Regions from separate parts of the Hungatella sp. L36 genome, predicted to be linked through region 1. Evidence: a T-box and tRNA genes for the amino acid it is inferred to sense, from the RefSeq annotation. Region 1 holds a T-box; the other regions hold tRNA genes.
The links. The T-box of region 1 lies ahead of tyrS (tyrosine--tRNA ligase). A T-box ahead of a tRNA ligase gene usually reads a tRNA of that ligase, here a tRNA-Tyr.

Region 1 (6,343 bases):
GTAAACCTTTCTTAATTTTCATTTTTCTTCCAACCTGCTATAATCTAATTGGCAGCAATCGAAAAACACAACTAATTTAATGGAGGTTTTCAATGAAAAAATTAACCGGAAGTCTGCTTCTCTCACTTTTATGCGTCACAGCCGTCTTCGCCTCTGGATTTGCTTTCCGTTCAAAGGCTGACACAGGTACGGCTCCTTCTTCCGTCCGGATCTATGGAACGGTAAATCAGACCAGCGACGGCCGACTGTCCATTTCCCGGCAGGACGGGGATTTCGCCGGACAGGAATTAATTATCAATGTATCGGAAGAAACCAGAATTTTAGACGCAGTAAACGGTTATCCCGTTGCGCTGGATACGCTTAAAAACGGCGAGACCATCTACGCCTATATCAGCCCGGCCATGACCTTAAGTCTTCCGCCGATGTCTCACGGAGAGATCATTCTCTGCAGCATTCCGGCCGATTTCAAAGTTCCGGAATATATAACAGTTGATACCTTGACGGTTGCAGGTGACGGTGTTTCCGGTACCATTTCAGCAGATAACGGTACCACCTATACCGTTAATTCCGACAGTCAGATTCTTCCTTACCTCACAAGAAATATCGTCACACTTCAGGACCTTGTGAAAGGTAAGAAATGTCTCGTCTGGACACAGACGGGTTCCAATACTGCATATAAAATCGTAGCATTTGCCGATTCGGTAAATACAGACGGCTCCGGCGAAGCGGCAGCCCCCCGCGGCTGGTCTTCCCAGGATGGCAGCTGGTATTACTATGACAGCACCGGCAGTCTCCACAAAGGCTGGTTAAATGATAACGGCGACTGGTATTACTTAAATCCGGAAACCGGCGTTATGCAGACAGGTTTTCTCACGGTTGACGGAAAGACCTATTACCTGCAGGAAAATGGAAAAATGCTGACAAAGGCGAAAACCTTTACCCCCGACGCAAGCGGTGCACTTCACTAAGCCGTTCGATTCCATCGGCAGCGCTGCTGTCAACATCGGCGTCACCACAGCAATCAGGCAATCCACATAAAAAAGGATGGCGGAGGCCGGGATTCTCCCAAGAGCGATCCCAGCCTCCGCCATCCTTTTATCACCTCTCCATATGCGGATTCAACCTTGCATAAATATAGGTATCCTTCCAAAGAGGTTTGTTATCGTCATCTTTCCAAAAATACACATTTTGTTTCAAGTAAGCTTCCCGTTCAAATCCCAATGACTCCAGCAGTCTCCAGGAGCCTTGATTTTGAGGGTCACACTCAGCGAAGATTCTATGTATTCCACCGGAAAATGCCTGCCCGATTAAAGCCTTGCAGCTTTCCTTAGCATATCCCTTTCCCCAATAATCCTGATTAAATACGTATCCCATTTCGAGGGCGTCAAACTCCCGCTTTCCCAAATATACATTTCCTATCATCTTATGACTGCTTTTTAGTTCGACGGCAATCATCTCATCGGTCGAGATTCTCCATGCAAGGTTACTCTTTACTTCATCCGGATCCATCGGTTTATAAGGTTCGTATTTAACGACCTCCGGATTGGATAAGTATTCGTACAGATCCTGCGCATCTCCTTCCACATATCTTCTTAAAATCAACCGCTCTGTTTCCACTATCACATTTATGCTTTCCACAGTATTCCTCCCTGGGTTCTTACCTGATTCTGCGTTTCCCTGCTTTGACGGTTTTCCGGTCCCAATCGGATTTATCATTCTACTCTAAATTCAGCTGCCGGTTTTGTCAAGTATTCCGATGTCATTTTCTATCAGCGTTTTTTTTGCCGCAGGCTCTGGGACAGTTATACTCCAACAACAGGAAAGCGGCGAACGCCATAAGCATTCACCGCTCTCACCATTTCCTCAATTCTATTTCGCAATAACCTTAACAAACTTCTTCTTTCCGCGCTTCACAACGACACCTTCGCCCTCCAGGCTCTCTTTGGCGAAGACGGCCTTCACGTCATTTACTGCATTGCCGTCAACGGATACGCCGCCCTGTTCCACGTTGCGTCTTGCCTCGGAACGGGAGCCGGCGAGGCCGGATTTATGAAGAATATCGAGAATATCAATGGTTCCTTCTCTGAAATCTTCATCCGTCAGCTCGCAGGTCGGCATATCGGCCGCATTACCGCCGGTGAACAGTTCGCGGGCGCTCTTCTGAGACTTTTCAGCTTCTTCCTCGCCGTGAACCAGCTTTGTCAGCTCGTATGCCAGGATTTCTTTCGCCTGGTTTAACTGGCTTCCTTCCCATTTATCCATCTCGTTAATCTGCTCGATCGGCAGGAATGTCAGCATGCGGAGACATTTTAAGACATCTGCGTCGCTCACATTTCTCCAGTACTGGTAGAAGTCAAACGGAGTGGTCTTGTTCGGATCCAGCCATACAGCGCCGGACTGGGTCTTGCCCATCTTCTTGCCCTCGGAGTTAAGCAGCAGGGTGATTGTCATGGCATGCGCATCCTTGCCCAGCTTCCGGCGGATCAGCTCTGTACCGCCCAGCATGTTGCTCCACTGATCGTCGCCGCCGAACTGCATATTACAGCCGTAGCGCTTAAACAGCTCATAGAAATCGTAGCTCTGCATGATCATGTAGTTGAATTCCAGGAAGCTTAAGCCTTTCTCCATACGCTGCTTGTAGCATTCGGCTCTCAGCATGTTATTTACAGAAAAATGAGTTCCCACTTCACGCAGGAAATCGACGTAATTCAGCTCCAGCAGCCAGTCCGCATTGTTGACCATCATGGCCTTTCCTTCGGAAAAATCGATAAAACGGCTCATCTGCTTCTTGAAGCAGTCGCAGTTGTGCTGAATCGTATCCACAGTCATCATCTGGCGTAAATCGCTGCGTCCCGACGGATCACCGATCATTCCGGTACCGCCGCCGATCAGCGCGATCGGTTTGTTTCCCGCCTCCTGTAAACGCTTCATCAGGCAAAGCGCCATAAAATGTCCTACGTGAAGGCTGTCCGCGGTTGGGTCAAAGCCAATATAGAATACAGCCTTCCCTTCGTTGATCATTTTGCTGATCTCTTCTTCATTCGTTACCTGGGCAATGAGGCCGCGGGCTTTGAGTTCTTCGTACGCTGTCATAATTGTTTTCTCCTTTTCTTTAATTTTTGCAGATACTTTCCTATTACATAAAAAAAAGTCCCGTCCTGTTCAAAGGACGAGACTGTAATCCCGTGTTACCACCTTAATTTATAAACGGCTCGCGCCGCTTACCTCTTCGAGTACGATCGTCATACTCTAGCACGATAACGTGTGCAGGAATCCGTCACAGTCTACTCGCCGATCCATAGGACTCTCCGTCCTTTCCAAATCTGCTTTCAGTGTGAAGCTCAAAGATGTATTCACAATCCGCTTTCCACGCGCCTCTCATCAACCGGCTGCTTTCTGTGTGCTGTTGCGCATTATTACTTGTTCTTATCAACGCCTTTTTGCATTTATGAAGTTATTGATTAGTATATGAGGTTTCGGTTTGTTTGTCAAGAGCCTAAATTTATTTTTCAGCCATCAATTTTTAAAGTCAGGCCAAGGCTGTATTTAGTATCATCGATAATCAGAGAAACGGCGTATTCCCCCTGAAGACCGCATTTATTCAGCCGGAAGTCCACCTGACGCCCGGAACTCTGGAATGTGCCCACGCACATGGCGGTAAATGACACTGCGGAAGTGGATACGAAATAGTTATGACAGTTTCCCTCCCCGTCTTCTAAGACCAGCATCACCAGCTGCCCTTTCTCGAAGGTTCCATGGAAGGTGTAACGGTCAAACTCTTCGCTGATATCTAAGTGGTATTGATCCGGAATGGTGCTTTTACTATATTCCGTCTCGGCGGCGGTTCCGAATTCCGGCGTTTTCCCTAATGTCCCCAGTATTGTTCCGCGTCCCAGCGTCAAGTTCTCCCCTTCGCTGTAAAGGGACATTTTCTTTGCGCGGTAATAATTGGCGTTCAGGCACATTTCGTAGACAACTCTGCCGTCCAGAAGCTCCACGGTCTTTGACTCAAGCCGGACATTTTTGTTCTCAAAGTATCTGCGGGAGCCGACACCTTCGCAGGTGATACCGTCAAGGGAGGCAATTCCGCCGGAATGTACCAGATAATTCCCCTCTCCGTAGTAGTCCACGTTGGAGATGTAGGGCGAGAAGAACTCATTTCCCCGTTCCTTTCCGTACTGCCAGATCTGTCGGACGGTCCGGTTCTCCCGGTCGATGCTAAAACGCACGCCTCTTGAGTAATTGTCTTTTCCCAGGCGGTAGTGCTCCGGGTTTTTAGAACGGTAATGGCCGTTGTCAAAGGTCATAACATCACCATCCGGGGTTATGAGACAGGCGTGCTGTTCATACTGCCATTCCAGATCGCCCACTGGCTTTAAGAAGTACGCTTCCCTCATGTCCTCCGGCCAGCCTTCCGGATCCCCCAGAATCCAGTTCAGTTTTCCGCTCTGAAAATCGATGTTGATCAGGACATCCTGATGGCGGCCGGATAGTGTGATGGAATCCGTCTTTTTATCATACCACAGGGCATTATTGTGGAACCAGTCGTGAGCGCTCCAGCTTCCGGAAGGAGCGGCATCCTGAGGCAGAATATCCTTGAAGTCCCAGGTTTTTAAAATGGAACCATCCGCCCTGTCAATCAGGACGCACATATCCTCCACCGTGCCATTTTCAAAGCACTCCGTCAGTACAAGGAGGTTCCCATCCTCCATCTCAAACTGGTCGTGGTGATAGCCGCCGGGAAGACGGTATTCCGCATAGATTTTTCCGATCAGGTCCATTTCCCACAGCCCCGTCGTATAATACGGTTTCTCCAGAAGGCGGGGGGAACCGATGGAAAAACGGCCGTTCTGCAGTTCCTTTATGGCGAAGGTGATGTTTTCCGTGCAGTACCAGCGGCAGTCTCCGCGGTAATCGTAAGCGGCCGGAAGCGCGCCCATGGCGGGTATGACGAACATCACGTTTCCATCCATATACGCGGCTGTCGTGTCAATGGACTCCGGCAGTTTGACGGCACTGTCCAGCGGGCCGGTGGTGATAATGATTTCTTTACGCCGCCCATCTGACAACCTCAGTTCCACGGTATTATCCGTTCCCGGATACAGGCCAAGCACCGGTATTACGTGTTCATACGCCTCCGGAAATGCTTTTGCGATATCTCCGCTGGCTTCCATCCCTTTCACCGTAATGCTCACACTCACCTTCTCCTCCGTAAAAAAAGCGATCACGGCGGTGAGAGGCGCTATGCCGTAAGGATTTACCGTAACGAGCGGATTTTCAAAAGAACGGTGTTCCCGGTGAAAGCTCTCTATAAATTCCTGTTCTGCTGCGGCCTGCTGGTCAATAAAATGTTCTATTGTTTTCATCCTGTTCCTCCTGTTATTTATGAAAAGAAAATATTAGCGATGGGCAGACCCACGGCCAAGACGGCAATCAGACTGATTATGCTCATCAGGATTCCGTATTTATAGATATCACCAATTTTCAGCCATTTCGTATTTCCGTGCAGGATGGCCGATGTCGTGGAGGCGGCCGGCGTCACAACGGCAATACACACCATATACATGGACAAGCATGCAATGGCCGCGGAGCCGGCGCCGATCTGCTGCGAAAATACATGGATAATTGGTATGAGCAGCATGCCTACCACCATATTGTTGCAGATATTGGTGAGAACACACGCAATGACAACAATGGTAATGGTGAAGACCAGCGGACTCTGTCCCTCGAATACAGGCGTTAAAATCTGCTTCAATAACACGGTGATTCCCGTGGCTTCATCGGTCAGGGCATTTCCAATGGTCAATGCGGAGCCTACAATCAGCACAACGGACCAGATCATATATTTGGAAACAATCGTCTTAAAATTAACCAGCGGCTTTTTGTCTACGTGGATCAGACAGCATACGGTTATGATAAAGACAGGGATTGCATTCTGTGTATCCTTTAACAGCTGCTGCAGAGCCCCTTCCGGCAAAAGAGAGGGAGCCAGCACCCAGATGATAAAAAAGAGCAGGGCAAAGCTTAAGCTTTTCTGGCGGAGATTCATGGGCGGCAGCGGATTTTTGTCAAAAAGACTGGCATCGATCTGTTTCAGCGGCGTCACGTCCGGCTTAAGTACGAAACGCATGAGCAGAACGATGGCGGCCAGCGCCGTCAGCGAAATCGCCGCTGCGGTTACCATATAGGGGAGGTATTCGATCGCCGTCCCGGTCACCTTTGCATAATTGCCCAGCAGCCCCGGGAGCGCGCCCTTGAAAGGTGTTGTCGCAAACCCAAAGGAAGCCGCCATTACCACAGAGATCAGCATTAAGGTCACATACCGGTCGCCTTGTTTATAGCC
Region 2 (6,343 bases), on a different contig from region 1:
CTGGGCCAGAATACACAGGTATCATAGTCCGCTCTGCAGTCCAATACCAAGATACCGGCCTCCCGGGCCCGTTTCACCGCCTCGTCCCACACCTCAGGATGATCAAAATATTCCGTGTTTGTGAGGTCTGCTGATACACTGACAGCACGAATTTTTTCAGACTCCGGCAGTGTTTTATTCTGCTCGATCATCCAGTCCAGCGCCTGGCCTGCCATTTCCGATGCGTTTCTGTCCCAGAATTTGATTGCTGCATAGTACAGCCTGACATCCGGGGCTGTTCCGATGGAGTTCCCCGCAAGCAGACTTGTTACCGCAGGGCCATGCATCGAACTGGGGCGGTCTTTTTCGGTCAATCCCACGGTATAGTACTCTTCAATCTTGCCTGCATACTCTGGATGTCCGGGCAGTAAGGGCTGGTCAATGATTGCCACTGTCACGTTTTTACCTGTAATTCCCCGGTCATGAAGTTCCTGCACATGCAGTCCGGGATTTTTTCCAGTTTCCATAATCTCGGCCGCAAGCGCTTCGTTTCCCTCAAAAAGCGTATTTTGATTAAACCAGTATGTAATCATATCCGCCGGAACATACTCACCGGAACGCAGTGTATTGACTTCATCAAACCCACGCACATCCGAATAGGGAGCCAATACCTCAATGGTCCCGGTACTCGTTTCAGGTATGGAGGCGATCGGCGGCTCAGTCTGACTGCCGCTTCCGCTCTGCCCTGTATTAGGGGCACAGGAACAGAGAAAGAACAGGGAAAATACGATCATTGCCATCCTCTTTTTCATTTTACTTCTAACCTCCTTCGTCTTCTTCGCTGATTACCCCACCCTCGTTCCGTTCGGAACAGGTTTTTCGGGCATCGCAAGAACTGGTACGATTCCGTCCTCATAACCAATGTCCCACAGCATTCCATGGGACTCGATGCCAAACATCTCTCTCGGCGCCAGATTCACAACAAACAACGCCTGTTTCCCTTCTACTTCTCCTGGATTCTCCCGTTCTTTTTTCAGTCCGACGAGAATTGTCCTCTTAAATGTACCGAAATCCACGGTCAGCTTTACCAATTTATCTGATTTCGGTACGTCTTCCACCAGTTCGATCGTCCCCACCCTGATATCAACTTTTTCCAAATCACTCATCTTGATTTCTGCTTTTATATTTTCCATGACACGCTCTATGCTTTCTTCATAAATATTTGATTTATTATTCCATACCATTTTCACGGAAGGTGACACACAACACGGGGATACGCCTATATCTCCGCAAGCAGATACAGGCATCTGACCGCATTTCTGATCACTTCGTCCGGGAACTCATATTCTGGCGTGTGAAGGTCCGGACAGTCTTCACCGGCTCCTATGCCGAAATACATGCCCTGGCATTTCTTTAAATACCATCCGAAATCCTCAGACCAGCGGAATGGGGCGGCGGCTTCGAGGCAGGGGATTCCTTCCTGCTCGAAAAGCATCCGGCTCATGTCTGTGATCTCAGGGGTGTTTACGGTATCACAGGAAATTGTCTCCCTCCTCATAACCGCAGTACCCAGCGGATAGCCTGGGAGATTGTGATAGCCGTAGACTCTGTCCGCGCCCAGTTCTTCTAATAATCTGCTGCATGGATTTCCGCCTTCTCCGGTCTCCTCGGCAGGCTGGAAGAGGAAGCAGAGATTCTTTTGAAAAACCCGCCCCTCCGTCAGGAGGCAGAGCCCCGCCAGAATGGCGCTGTGGCCGTCGTGGCCGCATCCGTGATAAGGAATGTTACCGGCGCCTTTTATGGCGTCCATGTCCGCGCAGAAGACAACGGTTTCCTCAGCGCCGTTTTCCTGATGGAGGGCGTAGAACCAGCCGCCGCGGTCTGTGACCGAAAGGGAGGTGTGTTCTCTGATAAACGTTTTTAACACTTCCATAGTCCTTCGTTCCTGGCCGGACAGTTCCGGGATTTTGTGGAGTTCTCTGCGGAGCGCCTTTATTTTTTCGAAGGTCTCATCGTCAAGAGCGCTGTGGCTTCCTGTACTGCCGCATTCTTTATCCCCCAGCGGCTTTTCGCTTATAATCCGCTCGGACTCCTGCCTGACCAGATCACGTAAACGTCTGGTGTATTCTGACATGTTCGATATGTCATCGCCATATGTAAGATTCAGCTCATATTCCAGAGGGAGCCATGTGTCCGCGCCCGCCTCGTTATGCTGAATCAGGGTCTCGATCTTGTCCAGAGCCTTGGTGAGTCTTGCCTCCTTCGTCTGAAGCGCCTCCATCTCGTCGAAAAGGCCATTAAGCCTGCATGCCAGATTATCGGGGAGGGAACCAGTCATGGTCCGAATGACGGCGCTCTCCGTCTCTTCATCTGCACCGCCTTTTATAAAGGCAGGAATATCCCCGGTAATGGCCTCGCCCCAGTCGTGGATCAGACACATGTTCACCACCCGGTCCATGTCCAGCTCCGGGAATTCATCCTTCAGCAGAAATGCCATAACCGCCAGACGCCAGCTGTGCTCTGCTACGCTCTCCCTCCTGCCGGAGGTGGTCCAGTTATGGCGGGTATTGCATTTTAGTTTTTCCAATATTCCTAAAAATTCGATCAATTTCTCCGGCTCCATTGCTGCCTCCATTTCTGCCATGGCATCGCTGCCCCGGCACGCCTGTTGAGATTCTTATATGGAACCAGTATACCACTAGCCGCCGTACAGTTCCACCAGATCTTCAATAATCAGGAGTCCGATCGGCCCCAGGATAAAGCCCAGAAGGCCGAACAGCTGAAGTCCCACATACATGGAGATCAGCGTTTCAAGCGGTGTCAGGCCAACCTTGTCTGCCATGATTTTGGCCTCCATCACCTGACGGAGGAAGTAGCAGATAATATAGATGACAAAGAGGCCGATTCCGTAGAGCCAGTCTCCATTTACCAGGCGAAACAGAGCCCAGGGGATCAGTACCGTTCCCGTGCCGAAGATGGGAAGCGCGTCGAGAAGGCCAATTCCGATTCCCAGAAGCAGGCTGTACTGATTGCCCATAAGGAAAAGGCCTGCAGTGCAGATGCACATGGTCAGGAACATGATGCTTCCCTGTGTCTTCAGCCATGCACTGCCTACCATGGTCAGCCTGCTGCCCAGCAGGGCAAATTCGTGGCGGAAAATGGAATTGTCACGGCGCATCCGAATATCCTCCATCTCCTGAAGGGAGAGGATGGTGGCGATAAACAGAATAATGGTCATGACCGTAACCTCCACGAAACAGCGCACGACGGTCATGGAATTTACCATTAAAAACGGCATGGCGGCATCCTTCATGGCCTTCCCGCCGCCGACCAGCATCTCACGCAGCATTTTCACCAGAAAGCCCCTGGGAAGGCGGAAGAGATTCTCGGTAAAGAAGCAGCATCCGGTCAGCCAGCGGTCGAGGCTGTTAATCATCTGCGGAAGGTTGTCGAAGAACAAATTCGCCTCCATACACAGCTTTCTCCCGCCATAATACAGAAGCGTGCCGAACAGCGCCATCAGGATGATGATCTGGACGCCGCCGATAAGTGCCAGGGGCAGATGGACTTCTTTCCGTTTTAATGTAAACCTGCATTTCTTTTCCAGCCATACGGCGGAAGGGCGAAGTGCCAGGGCAAATATATATGCAATCAAAAAGGGAATCACCAGGGGCAGCAGATACTTAAAGCTTGCATAAACTGCCCCCGTAACTCCCAGTATTAAAAAAGTTTTCTTCAGTTTCCTACTCGGTTTCTCCATGGACTCACCTGTTTCTGTTTTGTACTTCTTTTGTACAAAATCTAGTATGAGCCGCAGGGCAGTAAATTATTCGGACTTGCTCCTGCCAAAATTTATCCAATTTTGTGATTTTCGATGTAGTATTTTTTCTTATTCGCCGAACCGCCCTCTACGACACAGAAATCCAGCAGATCGCCGACCTCCGTGTACAGCACCAGCGATTCCAGTGTCCTGGCCACGGTAGAACGGTTGATGACCTGTTCCCGGTCCGAAAACGGTGCGTACTGCCGGTTGATCCTATCCGCGATCTGCGAGATCGTCAGCGGCTGCTCCTTTGATCCATGTTGTTTTAATATATTTACAATCACCAGCGGAAATAAAACCTGATGCATGATACTCATCCTCCTGTTGAGGCTTAAAGATCATGCGGTCCCTGCCGCGGGACTGGATATCCGCCGCACGTTCTTTAAGCGATCGTCTGCTGCAACGCAAAAAAGCCTGTAGTTATCATAACTGACAGGCGCGCTGCTGTAATATCGCTCACGTAGTACGACGGTTTCCATTTCGTTTTCCATTCCTTTCTTCCTATTATAAAATACTTCAAACGGAAAAGGAGGGATTCGAACCCCCGGTGCCTGACGGCACAATACTTTAGCAAAGTATCATCTTAATCCTCTCGATCACTTTTCCAAATCTTGAATTTCCCCTTTTTCCGAAGCGCGTCGGCTCCCGTCTCGCTTCGTTTGACGAAAAATGGATGCGGCAGGACTCGAACCTGCGTTGTTTCCGATGTGAGAGATTTACAGTCTCCTGCCCTCGCCGCTGGGCTTACGCATCCTCAAATATTACGTTTCAGTCTTTCTTTCTGTTGTCTATGGTCTGTTGTCTATGGTCATACTTTACCACACCGAACAATGCAAATTTGCATTACTTTAAAGATTTTTGAAATTATTTTTTATAGTATGGCGGATATCCTGCTGCACACAAAAAAGGAACCGCCGGGCAGCGATTCCTCCGATATCATTACATTTTACATTCAAAATGTCTAAACGGATTTCACGATAAACCATATCCCGACTGCATGGATTCCCTCTTATATTGTACGCCAAAAGCTTCACTGCAGTAAGTCTCTGCACTGAAGGTATCGCTGCAATATTCATAAGTGAATGCATGAGCTGGTCTGTTCATCGCTGTTATCCTCATAAAAACGTTTATCGCCGCAATCGGCAGAAGCGTTTTTGATTTCGTTTATTTTCGTTTTACTTCATCAGTGTATCACAGGGGATGCAGTCTGTCAAATGTTGTCTGTGGTCTGTCTTCTGCCTAAAGCCTCATCGGCTTGAAAACCATCTCCCCGTCCTCCCATTCCACACAAGCCAGATACGCGTGCCGGTTCGGATCATACAGCGGATCTCCCGTGATCTCATCGTACTGCCGGGCGTGAAATACCATGATATCCCGGCCATTCTCATCGACAGTGAAGGAATTATGGCCGGGACCGTACAGTCCGGCCGTTTCATCAGTCACAAGTACCGGCAGACGTTCCTTGGTCCAGCTGGCGGGGTCGAGAAGGTCACTGTCCTCTTCGGCGCTCAGTAAGCCCATGCAGTATTCCGCGCCTGTGGCGCTGGCCGAATACGTCATGCAGATGCGTCCGTTCCGCCGAATAACCGCCGGCCCCTCATTGACCCAGAAATCAACCCGCTCCCAGTCGTAATCCGGGGACGACAGGAGAACCTGCTTCGTCGCCAGACTATGCGGGGACTTCATCCTGGCAATATAGAGATTGGAAATTTTCTTTCCCACGCTCACCTTTTCCGCCCAGACACAGTACCACGCGCCGTACGAAGCAAAGACGGTCATATCCAGGGAAAAATCCTGAAAGGAAAAATCATCTGCGGCCTCCATCATCCCCAATTCCTGCCAGGGACCTTCCATGGGATCCTCCGCCCTGCACTCCAGCACATACGGCCGGATGGCCCAGACATCCTCTGCAGCGCCCGCAGCAAAGTAGAGATACCAGGCGTCTCCGATCCGGTGAAGCTCCGGCGCCCAGATGTGGGCGCTCATCTCACCGCTTTCATGTTTTTTCCATACCGTTTTCTCGGGAGCCTCCCGAAGCCCCATAAGGGAATCCGACTTTCTCAATATTATTCTGTCGTACTCCGGAACGCTGGCCGTAAAGTAATACGTGCCGTCGTCGTGGCGCGTCACATACGGGTCTGCCCGGTTACTGATAAACGGGACATTTTCCGGAGTCTTTTTATAGTTAAACTGATTCATACATGTTTCCCCCTCCGACGTCTAGCCTTTCACCGCTCCGGCCGTCATGCCTTCAATGAAATACTTCTGGAAAGCGATAAACAGGATGAAGATCGGGATAATGGAGAACAGGGAACCTACGATCAGCAGGCTGTAATTGTCTCCATAAGGGTTAATCAGCGTATTTAAACCAAGGGTCAGCGTGTATTTATCCGAAGAACGGATTACCAGCAGCGGCCACAGGTAGTTGTTCCATGCGTTCATGCCGTTTAAGATTGCCATGGCGGAGAACGCCGGCTTCATAATCGGTACGATCAGCCTTAAAAAGATTCCGTATTCCGTGGCGCCGTCGATTCTTCCAGC
Region 3 (6,343 bases), on a different contig from region 1:
TTCCTGTTCCCAGCTTTTGATTGAGAAAGAGAAGATTGGCCAGCAGGAGTTTGAAAGCCTGTTCCCGGCAGAGATTTAAATAAACAAACGTCAGCAGAAACACTTTGCGGATCAGAAATATGCAGAAATATGCAGATGCCCGGTAAAATGCCTAAGATTGGCGCTGGGCGCCTGCATTTTTTTGTCTGTAAAATGGGGAGAAATCAAAAATGACGAAAAAACAGGAATGAAAAAAATGATGTTTGTGCACACTTATTTCTGAAAGCATGATATATTATTAATCGTAAACCCCCCCCAATACATTATATAGTTTTTGCTACACCCCATAAGAAACGAAATACCTTCTCCGAAAAACGGTCAGCTCCCCCGCTGACCGTTTTTTATTTCATAGGATAGTTTGTCCTATGAAATAAAAGCCCTCCGGGAGGATGCGCACTCCGCGCCGGACTCTTTGTTCTGCCCATAACAGGGAATATGGAAAAGGTTGAAAGAAAACGAGGGATTGGGCATGAAAAAATGAAGAAACTAAGAGCCCGCGGGGTTGTATATTTAGGCCTGATCAGATAAAATAGATACAGGAGTAAATGAGAAAGGGAAGGATAACCGTATGTGCTTCCAGGCAGAGGCGTTAAACAGAGAGGCGTTATTTACCGACGAGACAGAAAATTTCCGATTTCCCACAGAGCCTTTAGAAGGAGACGACGTATACTTACGTTTCCGGACCGCAAGGGATAATGTGGATTATGTATATTATATAGAAGATGGCAGCAGGAAGGAAGCCGTTATGGAGAAGTCAGATTCCGACGGCCTATTTGATTACTATGAATATAAGATTACAGTCGGCAGGGAAAGAATCAGCTACAGCTTTAAAGTAGTAAAAGGCAGCGAGGCCTGTTACTACAACCGGCTGGGGGCGACGATGGATAATCAGGAGTGTTTTCATTTCCGGATCGCTCCGGGATTTAGCACCCCGGACTGGGCCAAGGGCGCCATCATGTATCAGATCTACGTGGACCGGTTCTGCAATGGCGATCCGTCCAATGATGTCGTGGATAACGAGTATTTTTATATAGACCAGAATGTCATGCATGTGTCGGATTGGAGCAAATATCCCAGCCAGATGGACGTGGGCTGCTTCTACGGCGGTGACCTGCAGGGCGTATGGGATAAGCTGGATTATATCCAGAATCTGGGTGTGGATGTCATCTATTTCAACCCGATTTTCGTGTCGCCATCCAACCACAAGTATGACTGCCAGGATTATGACCATATTGATCCGCATTACGGCGTGATTGTGAAGGACGGCGGAGAGCCGCTGAAGCGCGGTTCCGCCGATAACCGCCAGGCGACCAAGTATATGGTAAGAAGCACGGCAAAGGAGAATTTGGAGGCCAGTGACGCGTTTTTTGCGCGGTTTGTGGCTGAGGTCCACCGCCGCGGGATGAAGGTCATCCTGGACGGCGTGTTTAACCACTGCGGTTCCTTTAACAAATGGCTGGACGGAGAACTGCTTTACCAGATGTCCGGCGACTATGAAGCTGGGGCGTATGTGTCGGAGGACAGCCCGTACCATACGTTTTTTAAGTTCTACAAGGATGACGCATGGCCCTGCAACGATTCCTACGATGGCTGGTGGGGCCACTCCACGCTGCCGAAGCTAAACTATGAGGAATCACCGAAGCTGTATGAATACATCATGAAGATTGCCCGTAAGTGGGTCTCTCCGCCGTACAACGTGGACGGCTGGAGACTTGATGTCGCCGCCGATTTAGGCCACAGCAGCGAGTACAACCACCAGTTCTGGCGGGATTTCCGAAACGCGGTGAAGGAAGCCAATCCAAAGGCGATCGTTCTGGCAGAGCACTACGGCGACCCCTCCAGCTGGCTGGCAGGAGACCAGTGGGACACCGTGATGAACTATGACGCGTTTATGGAGCCTGTAACCTGGTTTCTGACAGGCATGGAGAAGCACAGTGATGAGAGTAATCCCAATCTCTACGGGGATGGAGAGAGCTTTTTCCGCTCCATGAATTACCATATGAGCCGGATGATGACGAATTCCATGATGGTGGCCATGAACGAACTGTCCAACCACGATCACTCCCGTTTCTTAACGAGGACGAACCGGACGGTGGGACGGATCAGCACGAAAGGGGCCAAGGCGGCTTCCGAGGGTGTGAACTACGGCGTATTCCGTGAGGCCGTATTGATCCAGATGACCTGGCCGGGAGCGCCGACCATCTACTACGGCGATGAGGCCGGAGTCTGCGGATGGACGGATCCCGATAACCGGAGAACGTATCCGTGGGGCAATGAGAATCTGGAGCTGATTGAATTTCATAAATATATGACGGGGCTTCATCACCGGATCGCCGCTTTGAGACGCGGCTCCTTAAAGCAGTTGCTGGCAGGAAGGCAGCTGATCGCGTACGGCCGGTTCTGCGGCGACAGCGTCTGTGCCGTGATTGTCAACAACCGGGCGACAGAGCGGGATGTCCAGCTTCCGGTATGGCAGCTGGGCCTTTCGGACGGAGATACGCTGGTACGCCACATGCTGACGTACGAGACAGGATACAATGTGGGCAGAATCAGCTATGAGGTCGCAGACGGCCAGGTATCGGTCTTCCTGCCCGCCAACAGCGCCATCCTGCTCGCAACAGACCGGGTGTAGGACCAGGTCCGGCGGCACTAATACAGCAATTTTCAAACACGCTCTTAATTGGTCCGGCAGAGACGAAGAAGGCCGGGCCAGTCAGAGCGGGATATCCGGATGGAAGAAAGAGGACGAAAAAATAATCGCACAGCCGATGAAAACCGCTTGATTTTTTATGTTCTCTGTGATAAAATAATCACTGCTTGTCAAAGCATTTTGGATGGTTTCCCGAGTGGCCAAAGGGGACAGACTGTAAATCTGCTGCAAATTGCTTCGGTGGTTCGAATCCACCACCATCCATATGCCGGCGTGGCGGAACTGGCAGACGCACAGGACTTAAAATCCTGCGGGCCTAATCGCCCGTACCGGTTCGATTCCGGTCGCCGGCAGTAAAAAAAGCTGCAAAAGTGAATGTTCACTTTTGTAGCTTTTTATTATTCATAAAAATTCGTGCCAGGGACGCCTTGTTCCTGTTGTCGGACCGTATTAAATGTTATCCTCTTAACAGCTCCCCCATTTCCTTTAAGGAGAGGTAGACACCGTCAGGGCGAACCTTTGCGTGATCGAGATCCTCTCTCTTCGTCTCCCCCGTCAGGACCAGCAGACCGGCGGCTCCGTTGTTTACGCCGGCGGCCACGTCTGTGTACAGGCGGTCTCCGACGAAGGCGGTACGATCCCTGGCGGCGCCCGTCTTTTCTAAGATCATCTCGACGGTCTCCGGAAATGGTTTTCCCACATACTTAGGCGTTTTTCCTGTGGACAGCGTGATCGCCGCACAGAAGGAGCCGCAGTCAGGTATGAATCCGTCCTCTGTCGGGCAGTTGATATCCAGATGGGTAGCGAGAAATGCCGCCCCATCCCGGATGTAACTGCACGCCCGTTCCAGCTTGTGATAGGTAAGCGTCGTATCAAACCCCACCACCACAAGGTCCGGCCGCTCTTCGGTCAGAGGGATGCCGGCCTTTTGAAAGCTTTCGCACAGCGTAGGCGTTCCCAGCAGATAGACGGTCTTTTCCGGATAATAATGCTTCAGATATTCGATCATCACGTCGCCGGAGGTCATGATCTGGCTGGAGCCGATGGAGCAGTCCATGCGTCTGAGCTTCTCGATGTAGGACTCGGCGGACTTAGAGGAATTGTTGGTGAAGAACAGATAGCGCCTCCCTGTCTCCTTAAGCGTCTGCAGAAATTCCAGGGCTCCCTCTAAAATGTGTTCTCCGAGATAGAAGGTTCCATCCATGTCCAATACAAAAAGTTCTGTCTTTTCAAGCAGTGATACTCTTTGTTCCTTCAATGCCGTTCTCCTTTACGAGTCCCCCAGTATTTCATCTATCTCTTCTGCCATTTCAGTTAGAGCGGATTCTACGTCCAGATCCTCCTGAATGATTTCGTCCATCCAGTTCTTCCACGTGGTGGATGCCTGGCTCCAGTCGGAGCGCTGAATTCCGGGTGTGATGACATCCAGATTGTCGAAAATAATCTGGAACTCCGGCTTCTTCTCCAAGAAGGCCTTGCCTTCCTCGGTCTCCTGTACCGATTTTCTGGTGGGCAGATATCCGGACTCGGAAGCCCAGATCATATTGACCTCCTTGCTCATTAAGTAAGAGAGGAATTCCCAGGAGGCGTCCTTTACCTTCTGATCGTTCTTGGCCGGGAGGAATAAGACATTTCCGCCTAATTCCTGCTCCTTTGTCTTGCCTCCGGGCAGCCATTCCATCCCGACATCAAAGCTGCAGCTGTCTGCCATGGTGTCAAATAAGGAACTGGTGTAAACGATGGATAAAGCCTTTCCGTCAATAAAGTTCTGACGCATGACGGAAGCTGCATCTTCTCCTGTGGCAAGGTAGGTGTAGCCCTTCTGGCACCAGTCCTTTAACTGGGAAACCAGTTTTATGGAATTGTCAGAGGCCAGGTCTGTCCTGCCTTCCGGCGTAACCATCTGGACTCCGTTGTTGACAAAGAATGGTTCGTAGTACCAGGTGATCCAGCCGGGGATTACCATACCGTAGCGGTTGGTCTTGCCATCCGCGCCGACATCGGAGGCCTTTTCTAAAAACTGGGGCATCTCATCCCAGGTCTTTGGCATCTCCAGACCTAACTCCTTCATTAAATCCCTGTTGTAATAGACCACTTCCGTGGATACGAGAAATGGAAGGGCAACCTGGACATCCTCGTATTTCGCAGCCTGAATCAGACCTTCGCCGAAGTCGTCAATCTCAAATCCGTCGCGCTGGATATAAGGCCCCAGGTCTTCACACAGGCCGCCTGCGCCGTAGCCCGTGACATAAGGGATATTGGCCATGGCGACGCCGGGAAGATTCGTATTGGCTGCATTTGCCGAGACGATGGCCTCGTTTAACGCGGAATAATTCCCGATATACATGGGTTTTACCACGATGCTGTCGTGTGTGCTGTTGAAGTCACCGACTACACGGTTTAATGTCTCCTCATACTGGTTTTCCAGCGCATGCCAGAATTCGATCTCAATCACATCGGAAGCGGCTCCTGAGTCCGCAGCAGCCTCGGCGGCCGGTGCGCTGGCAGCCGGTGTGGTGCCGGCATCCGCCGTTGTTTCCTGAACTTTTGCGGAACATCCGCTCATGGTGATAACAGTCAGTAATGCGATCCCCGCCAAATATCTTTTTATCATAGTCTCTCCTCCTTTTTAGTTCGCCAGCGTAAGTAAATATTCCCCCAGTTCATACGCATAACGCATCATTGCATCGATCATTGGATCCGGCAGGCGGTCCGTCATTTTATGTGTCTCGTAAGCGAACGCCCCCTGATAGTTTATTTTCTTTAAGGTCTTCATGATAGGCTCCCATTCTATCGTACCGAGATAGGGCAGCAGATGGTCGTCAATGACACCGTAATTGTCCTGAACATGGGTGGCAATCAGGCGGTCTCCCATCATTTCAAGACATTCCGGCTGGTTCCAGTGCATCAGATTGGCATGGCCGAAATCCCAGACGATCCCCACATTGTCATAAGACTGGTGCAGCGTATCCACCAGATCGATTAGATCTTCCGGATCCGCCAGATAACGGGGAACACGAACCCGTTTTTCACTGTCGTTGATGTCGAATAGATTTTCGATGGCTATTTTTACCCCGTACTCGGCGGCCAGCTCCAGATGCGGTTTTAAGTACTCGATATTTTCCCGCTTGTTTTTCCGGTAATCCGGGCAGTATGGCAGGGAACCGCCGTGAATGACTACGATACCGGCCCCCAGCTCCGACGAAGCGATGATAGAACGGCGCACCATCTCCTCCTCTTCTTCCCGATAGGGGTAGTCCGGATCGATCACATTATAGAATGGAGCGTGTGACTGGCTGACCGTCATCCCCAGTTCCCCGATCAGACTCCTGCACTCCTGTATCCATTCTCTCCAGTCCTGATAGAACAACTCTGTCTTATGCCTTCTGGTCCACGCAAAGTTAAGATCTAAATCTCTAAAGCCTGCCCTGTGAATTCTGCGAATACTCTCCAGCATGGGCGCCACACTTCCATCCGGTCTCGGACCATAAAACAATGTTGTTGTTGATAGCTTCATCTCTCTTCTCCTTAGTTTTATTAGCAATCAGGCCGTACGCTCCCGCTGTTTAAAAAGCCCCCTCCTTTTTCCGGATTGGGAAACGGTACGGTCAGTCCACTCCGCTTAAAAATACATAAAAAAAGAGCAGGGCTGTC

Region 2: it has a tRNA-Tyr gene. The T-box ahead of tyrS (tyrosine--tRNA ligase) is inferred to sense a tRNA for this amino acid. The anticodon was not compared.
Region 3: it has a tRNA-Tyr gene. The T-box ahead of tyrS (tyrosine--tRNA ligase) is inferred to sense a tRNA for this amino acid. The anticodon was not compared.

Annotation. Positions count from the first base shown of each region.
Region 1 is NZ_JACOPC010000003.1:500,893-507,235, reverse strand. It holds gene H8S80_RS11180 (hypothetical protein) at 93-968, shown strand; gene H8S80_RS11175 (GNAT family N-acetyltransferase) at 1,099-1,638, opposite strand; gene tyrS (tyrosine--tRNA ligase) at 1,870-3,093, opposite strand; T-box leader at 3,163-3,442, opposite strand; gene H8S80_RS11165 (aryl-sulfate sulfotransferase) at 3,510-5,366, opposite strand; gene H8S80_RS11160 (SLC13 family permease) at 5,384-6,343, opposite strand, start outside.
Region 2 is NZ_JACOPC010000004.1:345,345-351,687, reverse strand. It holds gene H8S80_RS13145 (S8 family serine peptidase) at 1-791, opposite strand, end outside; gene H8S80_RS13140 (tRNA-binding protein) at 825-1,145, opposite strand; gene H8S80_RS13135 (M20/M25/M40 family metallo-hydrolase) at 1,259-2,623, opposite strand; gene H8S80_RS13130 (AI-2E family transporter) at 2,678-3,739, opposite strand; gene H8S80_RS13125 (hypothetical protein) at 3,832-4,110, opposite strand; tRNA gene H8S80_RS13120 (tRNA-Ser) at 4,324-4,408, opposite strand; tRNA gene H8S80_RS13115 (tRNA-Tyr) at 4,473-4,556, opposite strand; gene H8S80_RS13110 (family 43 glycosylhydrolase) at 5,042-6,001, opposite strand; gene H8S80_RS13105 (carbohydrate ABC transporter permease) at 6,023-6,343, opposite strand, start outside.
Region 3 is NZ_JACOPC010000014.1:172,347-178,689, reverse strand. It holds gene ftsH (ATP-dependent zinc metalloprotease FtsH) at 1-79, shown strand, start outside; gene H8S80_RS26250 (glycoside hydrolase family 13 protein) at 608-2,671, shown strand; tRNA gene H8S80_RS26245 (tRNA-Tyr) at 2,872-2,953, shown strand; tRNA gene H8S80_RS26240 (tRNA-Leu) at 2,957-3,042, shown strand; gene H8S80_RS26235 (HAD-IIA family hydrolase) at 3,147-3,947, opposite strand; gene H8S80_RS26230 (ABC transporter substrate-binding protein) at 3,960-5,303, opposite strand; gene H8S80_RS26225 (sugar phosphate isomerase/epimerase family protein) at 5,319-6,206, opposite strand.